2 regions of the Thioalkalicoccus limnaeus genome follow, and region 2 is predicted to be linked to the other one. Evidence: predicted binding sites of a transcription regulator. Region 2 holds the regulator's gene; the other holds the start of a gene.

Region 1 (5,419 bases), on a different contig from region 2:
CAGGTCAGGGCCGCCGTGGCCGTCGACAACTGGGTCACCACCATCGCCATCGCCGCGGTACCGTCTGCGGCGAGCTGCGAGCCCGCATTGAAGCCGAACCAGCCGACCCACAGCATCGACGCGCCGATCACGGTCAGTCCGAGGTTATGCGGCGGCATCGCCGTCGTCGGATAGCCGCGACGCTGCCCGAGCACGATCGCCGCCACCAGCCCAGCGATACCGGCGTTGATATGCACCACGGTGCCGCCGGCAAAATCGAGCGCGCCCATCTCGCCGATCCAACCACCGCCCCAGACCCAATGGGCGATCGGGATGTAGACCAACGTACCCCACACGGCCATGAACCACATCATCGCCGAGAACTTCATGCGCTCAGCGAAGGCACCGACGATCAGCGCCGGCGTGATGATGAAGAAGGTCATCTGGAAGACCATGAACAGCGACTCGGGGATGGTGTCCGCGAGGGTGTCCACGGTGATACCGGCCAGGAACAGGTTCGAAAGGCCGCCGATCCAGGCGTTGAGATCGCCGCCGTCGGAGAAGGCCAGGCTGTAGCCGTAGATCGCCCACAAGACGCTCATCATCGCGGCAATCGCGAAGCATTGCATCAAGACCGACAGCACGTTCTTCGCCCGGACCATGCCGGCGTAGAAGAGAGCTAGGCCCGGCAGCGTCATGAACAGAACCAAGGCCGTGGCCACCAGCATCCAGGCCGTGTCGCCGCTGTCCAGTGCCGGTGCGTCATCGGCGAGGGCCAAAGCCGGCATCAGGGCCATCAGCACCAGAATGGCCGGCATCGCGGTCCGTCTTATCAATCGTTCTATCATCGTCGCTTTCCCCTGTCGGTCGCGATTAAAGGGCATCGGGCCCGGTCTCGCCGGTCCGGATGCGAATCACATGGTTCAAATCAGTGATGAAGATCTTGCCATCGCCGATCTTTCCGGTGCGCGCGGCACCACTGATCGCCTCGACCACCTTGTCGACGAGCGCATCGTCGACGGCGATCTCGATCTTGATCTTGGGCAGGAAGTCGACGACGTATTCGGCGCCACGATAGAGTTCGGTGTGGCCCTTTTGCCGACCAAAGCCCTTGACCTCGATGACGGTGATGCCCGACACGCCGATATCGGCCAGGGCCTCACGTACGTCGTCGAGCTTGAAAGGCTTGATCACAGCTGCAATTAGCTTCATGTTGGAGAGCTCCAAGAGGAATGAGGAACGGGAGCCGATCCCGGATCAGGCAGGGCCGCCTGGGTCAGAAGGACTTGTTCCAACCGATCCAGAACTTCGGGTCGTTATCCCAGATCTCGCTGCGACCGTCGTTCTGTTCGTAATTGAAGCTGAAGGTACCGAATTCGCCGGCCTCGCGACTGATCGAGACGCCCCAGTGCCAGTAGTTGGCGCTGCGCGTGTTGCCGAGCTCATCGACCTCGACCCGGTCGTTCGTGAAGTCGTAATAGCCGAGCTGTATACCGAGACCAAGCTCATAAGGGAGCTCGAAATCAAGTCCGGCGTAGTAGTACAGATCGCCCTGATCGAAGAGCGCATCCTCGTTGTCCTTGTCACCCCAAACCGTGTACTGGATGCCGGCGGAGAAGAAGTCATACCCGCCGGAGAGTCCGATCTCCCAGAAGTCGATGCTGCCATCGTCATCGGGATAGGCGTAGTAGATGGTGTTCACGCCGAGGCTAGCCGCCTCATCGGGCAGCGTGAAGTCGAACCCCATGTAGATATCGAGTTCGTAGTTTGCACCGGACTCGAAATCGACGTTCGAGGCCCAGGTTCCTATGTAAAACCCACTGTCGTGGCCGAGCTCGAGACCACCTTGCACGGCCGGACCGTCGTCGGTCTGGGAGGTGCCGCGCCAAAGGTAGTTGGAAACCACGCTCAAATCGGCGCTCAGATCGAGCGGCGGCGCGGCAACCGCCGGGTTTACTGCGGCCAGTGCCACGATCATGAGCGGCGAGGCGGCGGAAATCGTCATCGCATTTCGGTTGATCATCGCGGTCGATACCTCTCTATTTGGATGGCTTGTGCGTGTCAGAACATGTCGGCCCCGTGCGTGGCGACATCCGCGATTGACAAAGCAGACTTCATGCCATAGCCGCCGCAACAGCGGTATTGACCGATGTAGCCACGAGAGTATGATTTTAGAGACACTGCCGGCGCACGGTTTCGGTGCGCCATGACGGACCGACACGCCACGGAGGGCACGCTCTTGGTGCGCGGAGCCGCTTGTCGGTCGCCAGACGGCCTCCGCCCCTTGTTAATCAATCGTCCCGAAAGTCATCGGAGGCGGGTCGCGGCGACCGTCGGCGGGAGGGATCCCGCCGTCGAGCTGATACGGACGTCCTTGCAGCGTGTCGCAGCGGGGCGTCTCCGATGACTTTTGCAACCCTCGATACTGTCCGGTCGTCGGTCGTCTTTCCCGTCTCAGGCTTTGATCCCATGAATCCGGGATCGAGCGGGAACCTAGGTCGCGACGGGTTTCCCGGCCAAGTGCCTACCAACCGTGTCGATCACGCCACCACCGGCCTATAATGGGCCGGTGCCAACTCAAACAGCCTTCCCTCCCTCGGGAACAGGCAGGAATCAACACCATGCTGGATCCGAAACAACTCGACGATCTCGTCCAACGGCTGGCCTCGAACCTGCCGAAGGGCTTGCAACTGCTTCACGAGGACATCAACAAGAACTTGCGCGCGTCGCTGGAGGCAGGTCTCGCGCGCCTCGACCTGGTGACCCGCGCGGAATTCGATGTCCAAGCGGCAGTGCTGACCCGAACCCGCGCCAAACTGACCGCGCTCGAGGCGCGCGTCGCCGAACTCGAGACCGCGCGGCATGTCGGCACGACGCATCCGACGGACCGACCTGATTCGGCGTGAGCTTATGCGTGCTGCATAGCCGCGCCCGCACGGGCATCGTGGCCCCGGAGGTGGCCGTCGAGGTCCATCTGTCCGGTGGCCTCCCTGGTATGTCGATCGTCGGCCTGCCGGAGATGGCGGTCAGGGAAAGCAAAGACCGCGTGCGCGGCGCCCTGATCAGTGGGCATTTCCGCTTTCCGCTTGGACGCGTGACCGTGAATTTGGCGCCGGCGGATCTGCCGAAGGAAGGTGGACGCTTCGACCTGCCGATCGCACTCGGCATCCTCGGCGCCTCGGGTCAGCTCCGCACGACCGAACTGGCTCAGTGCGAGTTCCTCGGAGAACTCGCGCTGTCGGGAAGCCTGCGACCCGTCACTGGCGTGTTGCCGGCCGCGATCGCGGCCCGCCAGGCGGGGCGGGCGTTAGTGTTACCGCGCGAGAATGCCGATGAGGCGGCGCTGGTGGGTGAGGACCTGCCGGTGTTCCCGGCCGACCACCTGCTGGCCGTGTGCGAACACCTGAACGGCGTCGCACCCCTGGCGCGGCACCGCGTCTCATCGGACGCATCCTGCGCGCCCCGCGAGGGCACGGATCTGTCCGACGTCCGCGGTCAGGAGCAGGCCAAGCGGGCTCTCGAAGTCGCCGCGGCCGGCGGTCACAGCCTGCTGCTGATCGGCCCGCCGGGGACCGGTAAATCGATGCTTGCCAATCGGTTACCGGGTATCCTGCCGCCCTTGACGGAGGCCGAAGCCTTGGAGGCCGCCGCGATCCGTTCGGTCAGCGACCGCGAACCCTGCGATCCGCGGCGCTGGCGCGAACGGCCGTTCCGCGCCCCGCATCACACCGCTTCCGGCGTCGCCTTGGTCGGCGGTGGGGCTCATCCGCGCCCTGGCGAGATCTCGCTGGCCCATCTCGGTGTGCTGTTCCTCGACGAGCTACCGGAATTCGATCGACGCGTGCTCGAGGTCCTGCGCGAACCACTGGAATCTGGACGGATCCATATCTCGCGCGCAGCGCATCAGGCCGAGTTCCCTGCCCGATTCCAACTGATCGCAGCGATGAATCCGTGTCCCTGCGGCTATCAGGGTGACGACAGCGGCCGCTGCCGCTGCTCGGACGAACAGATCGCGCGCTACCGCGCGCGGATCTCCGGGCCGTTGCTCGACCGCATCGATCTCCATGTCGAGGTACCAAGGCTGCCGCCCGAGCGGCTGGTGCGATCCGGGGTCGTCGACGAGACGAGCGACCAGGTTCGGGGGCGAGTCGCGGCGGCGCGCTCGCGGCAGATCGAGCGGGCCGGGCGCCTCAACGCCGAGCTGGTCCCGCGCGAGATCGACCGCTTCTGCGCGGTCGATCAAGCGGGTCGGACGCTGATCCAACGGGCCATCGAACGTCTCGGCTTGTCGCCGCGGGCCTATCATCGCGTGCTCAAGGTGGCACGCACCATCGCCGATCTGGCCGGCAGCGGGCCGATAACGGCCGAACACGTCGGCGAGGCGATCGGCTATCGGCGGCTCGATCGCCAACGCGGATCCTAGCGCGGTCTCGCCAACCGGCACCAGCCCCCTCTCAGACGAGCATGTTGCAACTCGAGAACCTGAGCCTGCGCCGAGGCGGGCGACTTCTGCTCGAAGACGCGAATCTGATGCTGCCACCGGGCCGCAAGCTCGGTGTCGTTGGGGCCAACGGCTGCGGCAAATCGAGTCTCTTTGCGCTGTTGCTCGGTGAACTGCACAGCGATCGCGGCGAGATGCGGATGCCCGCCGGCTGGCGGATCGCCCATGTCGCGCAACAGACACCGCGCGGCAACCAATCGGCGCTCGATTTCGTGCTGGCCGGCGACGAAGAACTGACGCAGCTCGAAGCGCAGCTGGCCGCGGCCGAAAGGGCCGGTGACGGTGTTCGACAAGCCGACCTGCATGGGCGGATCGAGGCACTCGACGGCTATGGCGCGCCAAGCCGCGCGGCCCGGCTGCTCCATGGGCTCGGCTTTGCACCGGGTGACGAGCAGCGGGCAGTCGACAGCTATTCCGGCGGCTGGCGGATGCGCCTTGCGCTAGCGCGGACCCTGATGGCGCGCTCGGATCTGCTGCTGCTCGACGAGCCCACCAACCATCTCGACCTCGATGCGGTCATCTGGCTCGAAGGTTGGTTGCGCACCTACCCCGGCACGCTGCTGTTGATCTCCCACGACCGCGATTTCCTCGACGCGATCGCCGACCAGATCCTGCACATCGAGCATGGACGGGTCCAACTCTATCCGGGCGATTATTCGGCGTTCGAGCGCCAGCGTGCCGAGCGGTTGGCCGAACAACAGGCGGCGTTCGTGCGCCAGCAGCGCGAGGTCGCCCAGATCCACCGGTTCGTCGAGCGCTTCCGCGCCAAGGCCACCAAGGCCCGCCAGGCCCAGAGCCGCATCAAGGCCTTGGAACGGATGGAGCTGATCGCCCCGGCCCATGTCGATTCGCCGTTCGCGTTTTCCTTTCCGGAACCGGAGAGCCTGCCTTATCCGCTGCTCACGCTCGATGAGGCCGTGGTCGGCTACGACGGGGCAC
Region 2 (5,419 bases):
ACTCGCATTGATCCTGGCGGGGCTCGGTACCGCCGCCTGGTGGTGGGGCCGGCCCGAGCGGGTCGAGGCGCCGCCGTCGGCGTCGGCCGAGCGCCGTCCGGATTACGTCGTCGAGGGCTTCCGGGCCACGCAGATGGACGATCTCGGACGGACCCAGCGTCATCTGCAGGCGCGCATCTTGCGGCATTTTCCCGGGGACGACAGCACGGAGCTCGACGCCCCCGAACTGACCTGGCTAGTCGATCAGGCCCCTCCGTGGCACGCCCAAGCCGCGGCCGGCCGGGTCGCGGCCGAGGGCAACGAGATCCAGCTCCACGGCAACGTCGTGCTGCATCGCGCGGCCAGCGCTACGACCCGCGCGATACGGATCGAGACCGATTCGTTACGCGTCGAACCCCAAAACGACTACGCCGAGACCGATGACCCGGTTCGACTCTACAGCGACCGTGATCAACTGACGTCGACCGGCGTCCGCCTCTGGTTCGGCGAGACACTCCGGATCGAATTTCCGAAGCGCACACAGGCCATCTTTCACATGGCCGATGAGGGGCGACCATGATTCAGCCCGGTCACGACCGCCGACACCTCGCTTGCGCGCTCTCGCTGCTGCTGGCGTCGTGGGTCGGATCCGCTGTGCCAAGCCCCGCTGGCGCCGACGACCCGATCCAGATCGAGGCCGACAGCGTGCAGTTCGACGACCAGCTCGCCCTCAGCCTCTACCAAGGCCAGGTCCTGGTCGAACAGGGTCGGCTGCGCATCGAGGCCGACCGAGTCGAAGTTCAGCATCGACCCGATCGCCGGCCGGAACGGATCACCGCTTGGGGGGACCCGGCGATCCTCGTCCAACGCGCCGAAGGCGACGCCCCGGAGCAGCGGGCCGAGGCGCGACAAATGACCTATGACGTCACCCGGGACGAGATCAGTTTGATCGACCGAGCCGTCCTCTACCAGGGTCAGGATCGCTTCAGCAGTGATCGGATCCTGTTCAATCGAGCAACCTCCCAGATCAAGGCCGGGACCAGCGCGAACGGGACGGAGCGCGTTCGCATCGAGATCACCCCCACACCATGACGACACTGCGGGCAACGAATCTCACCAAGCACTATCGCCATCGCCCGGTACTCCGAGGCGTCGATCTCGATGTCAACGACAGCGAAGTCGTGGGCCTCCTGGGGCCGAATGGCGCGGGCAAGACCACCTGTTTCTACCTGATCGTCGGCCTGATTGCGGCCAATACGGGCCGGATCACGCTCGACGGGCGGGATCTGACGCGGCTGCCGATGCACGCCCGCGCCCGCTGCGGCTTGAGTTACCTCGCGCAGGAACCCTCGGTCTTTCGCAAACTGAGCGTCGAGGAGAACCTGTTGGCGATCCTCGAGACACGCCGCGAGCTCGACCGCGCCGGACGGCGCACCCTCGGGACAGCCTTGCTCGAGGAACTCGGCATCGCCCATGTCGCTGGATCGCTGGCCCTGAGCCTGTCCGGCGGCGAACGCCGCCGCCTCGAGATCGCGCGTGCGCTGGCCGTCGAGCCACGGGTCATGTTACTCGACGAACCCTTCGCGGGGGTCGACCCGATCGCAGTCGGCGACATCAAGCAGATCGTGACCCATCTGCGCGAGCGCGGCATCGGCATCCTGATCACGGACCATAACGTGCGTGAGACGCTCGACATCTGCGACCGCGCTTACATCATCAACGACGGCCGGGTCATCGCCGAAGGGACACCCCAGGCCTTGCTCGAAAACGCCGAGGTCCGGGCCGTCTACCTCGGCGAGCACTTCACGCTATGACCCCGGGGCACTCGACACGAGCCGGGGCCGGCACCTCGAGTCATGCTACGATCAGGGTTGCATCGGCTAGAATGATCCAGATCGCATTGAATTGCGAACCATGTTACGGCAATCCGAGCAATGAAGCAGTCGATCCAACTTCGTCTCGGCCAGCATCTGGCCATGACCCCGCAGCTGCAGCATGCGATCAAGTTGCTGCAGTTGTCGACGTTGGATCTGCAGCGCGAGATCCAGGAGGTCCTGGAATCGAACCTGATGATCGAGGAGGGCGACGAGACCGAGGGTTCCCATGGCGCCGAGGAACAAGCAGGCGAACGCCCGGCGGAAGAGCGTGATGCCCTTCTCGAAACCCCGCCGCGGGATCTCGACCGCGAGGTCGATGGGCAACGCACCGACATCCCTGAGGACTTACCGGTCGACACCGAGTGGAGCGACCTTTACGACACCAGCTACCTGCCCGGCGCGACCCGCGACGAAGAGGGGCCGGATTGGCTCGCACAGCGCAGTCGCCCGCAAAGCCTGCACGACCACCTGATGTGGCAACTGAACCTGTCCCGCCTCGACCCGCTCGAGCAGGCGATCGCGACCGCCGTCATCGATGCGATCAATGACGACGGGTACTTGACGACCGATACCGCGGAGCTGAAGGCGACCCTCGGTGACCCCGACCTCGGGTTGGATGAGATCGAGGCCGTGATCCATCGCGTCCAGTCATTCGACCCTCCAGGCGTGGCCGCGCGCGACCTGCGCGAATGCCTCCTTCTGCAATTGCGACAACATCCGCAAGGGGATCCCGTGCGCGATGTCGCGCTCGCCATCTGCCGCGACCACTTCGCCACGCTGTCGCGACGCGATCTCGCCGGGATCCGCACCGCACTTGGCCTCGACGCCGACGAACTGGCACAGGCCATCACGATGATTCGTGCTCTGCAACCCCGCCCCGGGGCCTTGATCGCGGAAATCCAAACAGAGTACGTTATACCCGACGTCTTGGTGCGCAAACGCGACGGCGCCTGGTTGGTCGAGCTGAACCCGGACATCACGCCGCGGCTCAGGGTTAATGCGGACTATGCGAAGCTGATCCGCCGTGCCGATCAAAGTGCCGACAACCTGTGCTTGAAGAGCCACCTCCAAGAGGCACGCTGGTTCATCAAGAGCCTGGCGAGCCGCAATGAGACGGTGCTGCGCGTTGCCGCCAAGATCGTGGAGTTGCAAAGGGATTTTCTGGAACACGGAGAGGAGGCGATGAAGCCCATGGTCCTGCGCGACATCGCTGAGACCCTCGATCTGCACGAGTCGACGATTTCGCGCGTGACGACCCAGAAGTACATGCATACTCCACGAGGCACCTTCGAATTGAAGTTCTTCTTTTCCAGCCATGTGGGCACGGCTTCGGGAGGCGAATGTTCGTCGACCGCGATCCGCGCCCTGATCCGCAAGCTGGTCGCCGGTGAGCCGGCCAGCAAGCCCCTCAGCGACAGCCGGATCGCGACCGTGCTTGGGGATCAGGGCATCAATGTGGCCAGACGCACCGTGGCAAAGTACCGCGAGGCCTTGGGCATACCACCTTCGAACGAACGTAAACGTCTCACTTGAGAGGCGTTCAGAACACTAGGAGTACATCATGCAGATCAACCTGACGGGGCACCATGTCGACATCACCGAGGCACTCCGGGGCTATGTCGAGAACAAGTTCGAGCGTCTCGGGCGGCATTTCGACCACGTCATCAACATGCACGTCATCCTCAGCGTCGAGAAGCTCCGCCAACGCGCGGAGGCCACGATCTACGTCAATGGGGCCAACCTGTTCGCGGAGTCGGTCCATGAAGACATGTATGCCGCGATCGACGGGTTGATCGACAAGCTCGATCGCCAGGTCATTCGCCACAAGGAGAAGAAGAACAATCACCGCGGCGGCAACAGCCTCAAAGGATTAGACGAAGCCCCACCGACCGACGAGTAGGAAGCACCCCGGTCCGAGCGATAGGCAGACCAAACGCCCCGGACCGGGCGCCACTTCGTCCCGAGTGATTGGTCTCATGCGACTCGGTGCGATCGTCGCGACCGACGCGATGCTCACAGCGGCTGACGCCGTTGTGATGCAATACCCCACAATCACCGCGCTGGATGTGCGAAAATCTCCGCCCATTATCCTTGTCCAGTGCATTGGGATTCATGTGATCGATGTCTCCGTCTGAACTCATCGCCGAGCGCCGGATCGGCTGCCGTGTAGAGGTCACCAGCAAGAAGCGCTTGCTCGAGACCTTGAGCGAACTGTTGGCCAGCGCGAACCTGATCCTCACGCCGGAGATCGTCTTCGAACGCTTGATCGAACGAGAACGGCTCGGAAGCACCGGTCTCGGTCACGGTATCGCGCTGCCGCACGCACGCGTACCGGAGATCCGGGAACCGATCGGGGCCTTCGCCCAACTGGCGACGGGGATCGGATACGACGCCATCGACGAAACGCCAGTCGACCTGGCCTTCGCGCTACTGGTACCCGAGGCGGCCAATGAGATGCATCTGCAGCTTCTATCCCAGTTGGCCACGATGCTCAGCAATCCAGCTTTGCGGGTGAGCCTGCGCAACGCCGAGACAGCGGCCGAGGTACTCGGCCTCTTCAAGGACTGGGAACAGCGTACGACATAGTAGCTCACGGGACTCGGCCGGCGCCGCCGGAAGGGCCTGTCAAGGTACCATGAAACTGATCATCGTCAGCGGTCTGTCGGGCTCGGGCAAGAGCGTTGCGCTCCACACGCTGGAGGACCTCGGCTACTACTGCATCGACAACCTTCCGCTATTCCTGCTGACCGAGTTAGCCACCGTCATCGCGCAACTCGAGGACCCGGTCTACGATCAGACGGCCGTCGGCATCGACGCCCGCAACAAGCCCGAAAACCTCGCCACCCTCACACGTATCATCGACGAGGCGCGCGCGCTTGGGCTGGAGTGCCGTGTCGCCTTCCTCGACGCTCAGACGGACACCCTGATCACTCGCTTCAGCGAGACGCGACGCAAGCATCCACTGACCAACGCCGATCGCTCGCTGCGCGAGGCGATCGTGCTCGAACGGCAGTATCTGGAACCGATCCTCAGGGGCGCGACCTGGCATATCGACACCACGCACACGAATGTACACGAGCTGCGGGATCTGATTCGCGAGCAGGTGGCCGGAGAATCATCGCCCCGGACATCGATCCTCTTACAATCATTCGGTTACAAATACGGGGCACCTCACGACGTGGACTTCGTCTTCGACGTCCGCTGCCTGCCGAACCCCCATTGGGAGCCCGAACTGCGCCGCCTGACGGGGCTGAACCCGGCGGTCGCGGCCTTCCTTGACGGACACCCGGAGGTGACACGGATGCGCGACGACATCCTCGCCTTCTTCGACCGCTGGATCCCGGAATTCGAAACGGATGGGCGCAGCTATTTGACCATAGCGATCGGCTGCACCGGCGGGCAGCATCGGTCCGTCTACCTGGCCGAGGCCCTCCGTAATCACTTCGAGGCGGGCGGTCACAAGGTCATGGTCCGCCACCGGGAGCTGCCCTGATGAGCGCCGGCCTCTTGCTGGTCACCCACAATGGCATCGGTGCCGAGTTGCTCCGGGTGGCGACCGGGAT

The links. The regulator sigma-54, encoded in region 2, starts transcription at its own class of promoters, with help from an activator protein. The targets are predictions, from matches to a motif close to TGGCANGNTNCNTGCTT.
Region 1: ABC977_RS16760 (TorF family putative porin) is a predicted target of sigma-54. The motif match lies at 2,085-2,101, and genes of this name have one in related genera.

The regions. Positions count from the first base shown of each region.
Region 1 is NZ_JBDKXB010000038.1:4,287-9,705, forward strand. It holds gene ABC977_RS16750 (ammonium transporter) at 1-797, opposite strand, end outside; gene ABC977_RS16755 (P-II family nitrogen regulator) at 853-1,191, opposite strand; gene ABC977_RS16760 (TorF family putative porin) at 1,256-2,002, opposite strand; gene ubiK (ubiquinone biosynthesis accessory factor UbiK) at 2,601-2,885, shown strand; gene ABC977_RS16770 (YifB family Mg chelatase-like AAA ATPase) at 2,882-4,402, shown strand; gene ABC977_RS16775 (ATP-binding cassette domain-containing protein) at 4,444-5,419, shown strand, end outside.
Region 2 is NZ_JBDKXB010000012.1:5,117-10,535, reverse strand. It holds gene lptC (LPS export ABC transporter periplasmic protein LptC) at 1-559, shown strand, start outside; gene lptA (lipopolysaccharide transport periplasmic protein LptA) at 556-1,071, shown strand; gene lptB (LPS export ABC transporter ATP-binding protein) at 1,068-1,793, shown strand; gene ABC977_RS10325 (RNA polymerase factor sigma-54) at 1,914-3,389, shown strand; gene hpf (ribosome hibernation-promoting factor, HPF/YfiA family) at 3,418-3,756, shown strand; gene ABC977_RS10315 (PTS sugar transporter subunit IIA) at 3,978-4,442, shown strand; gene rapZ (RNase adapter RapZ) at 4,492-5,349, shown strand; gene ABC977_RS10305 (PTS sugar transporter subunit IIA) at 5,349-5,419, shown strand, end outside.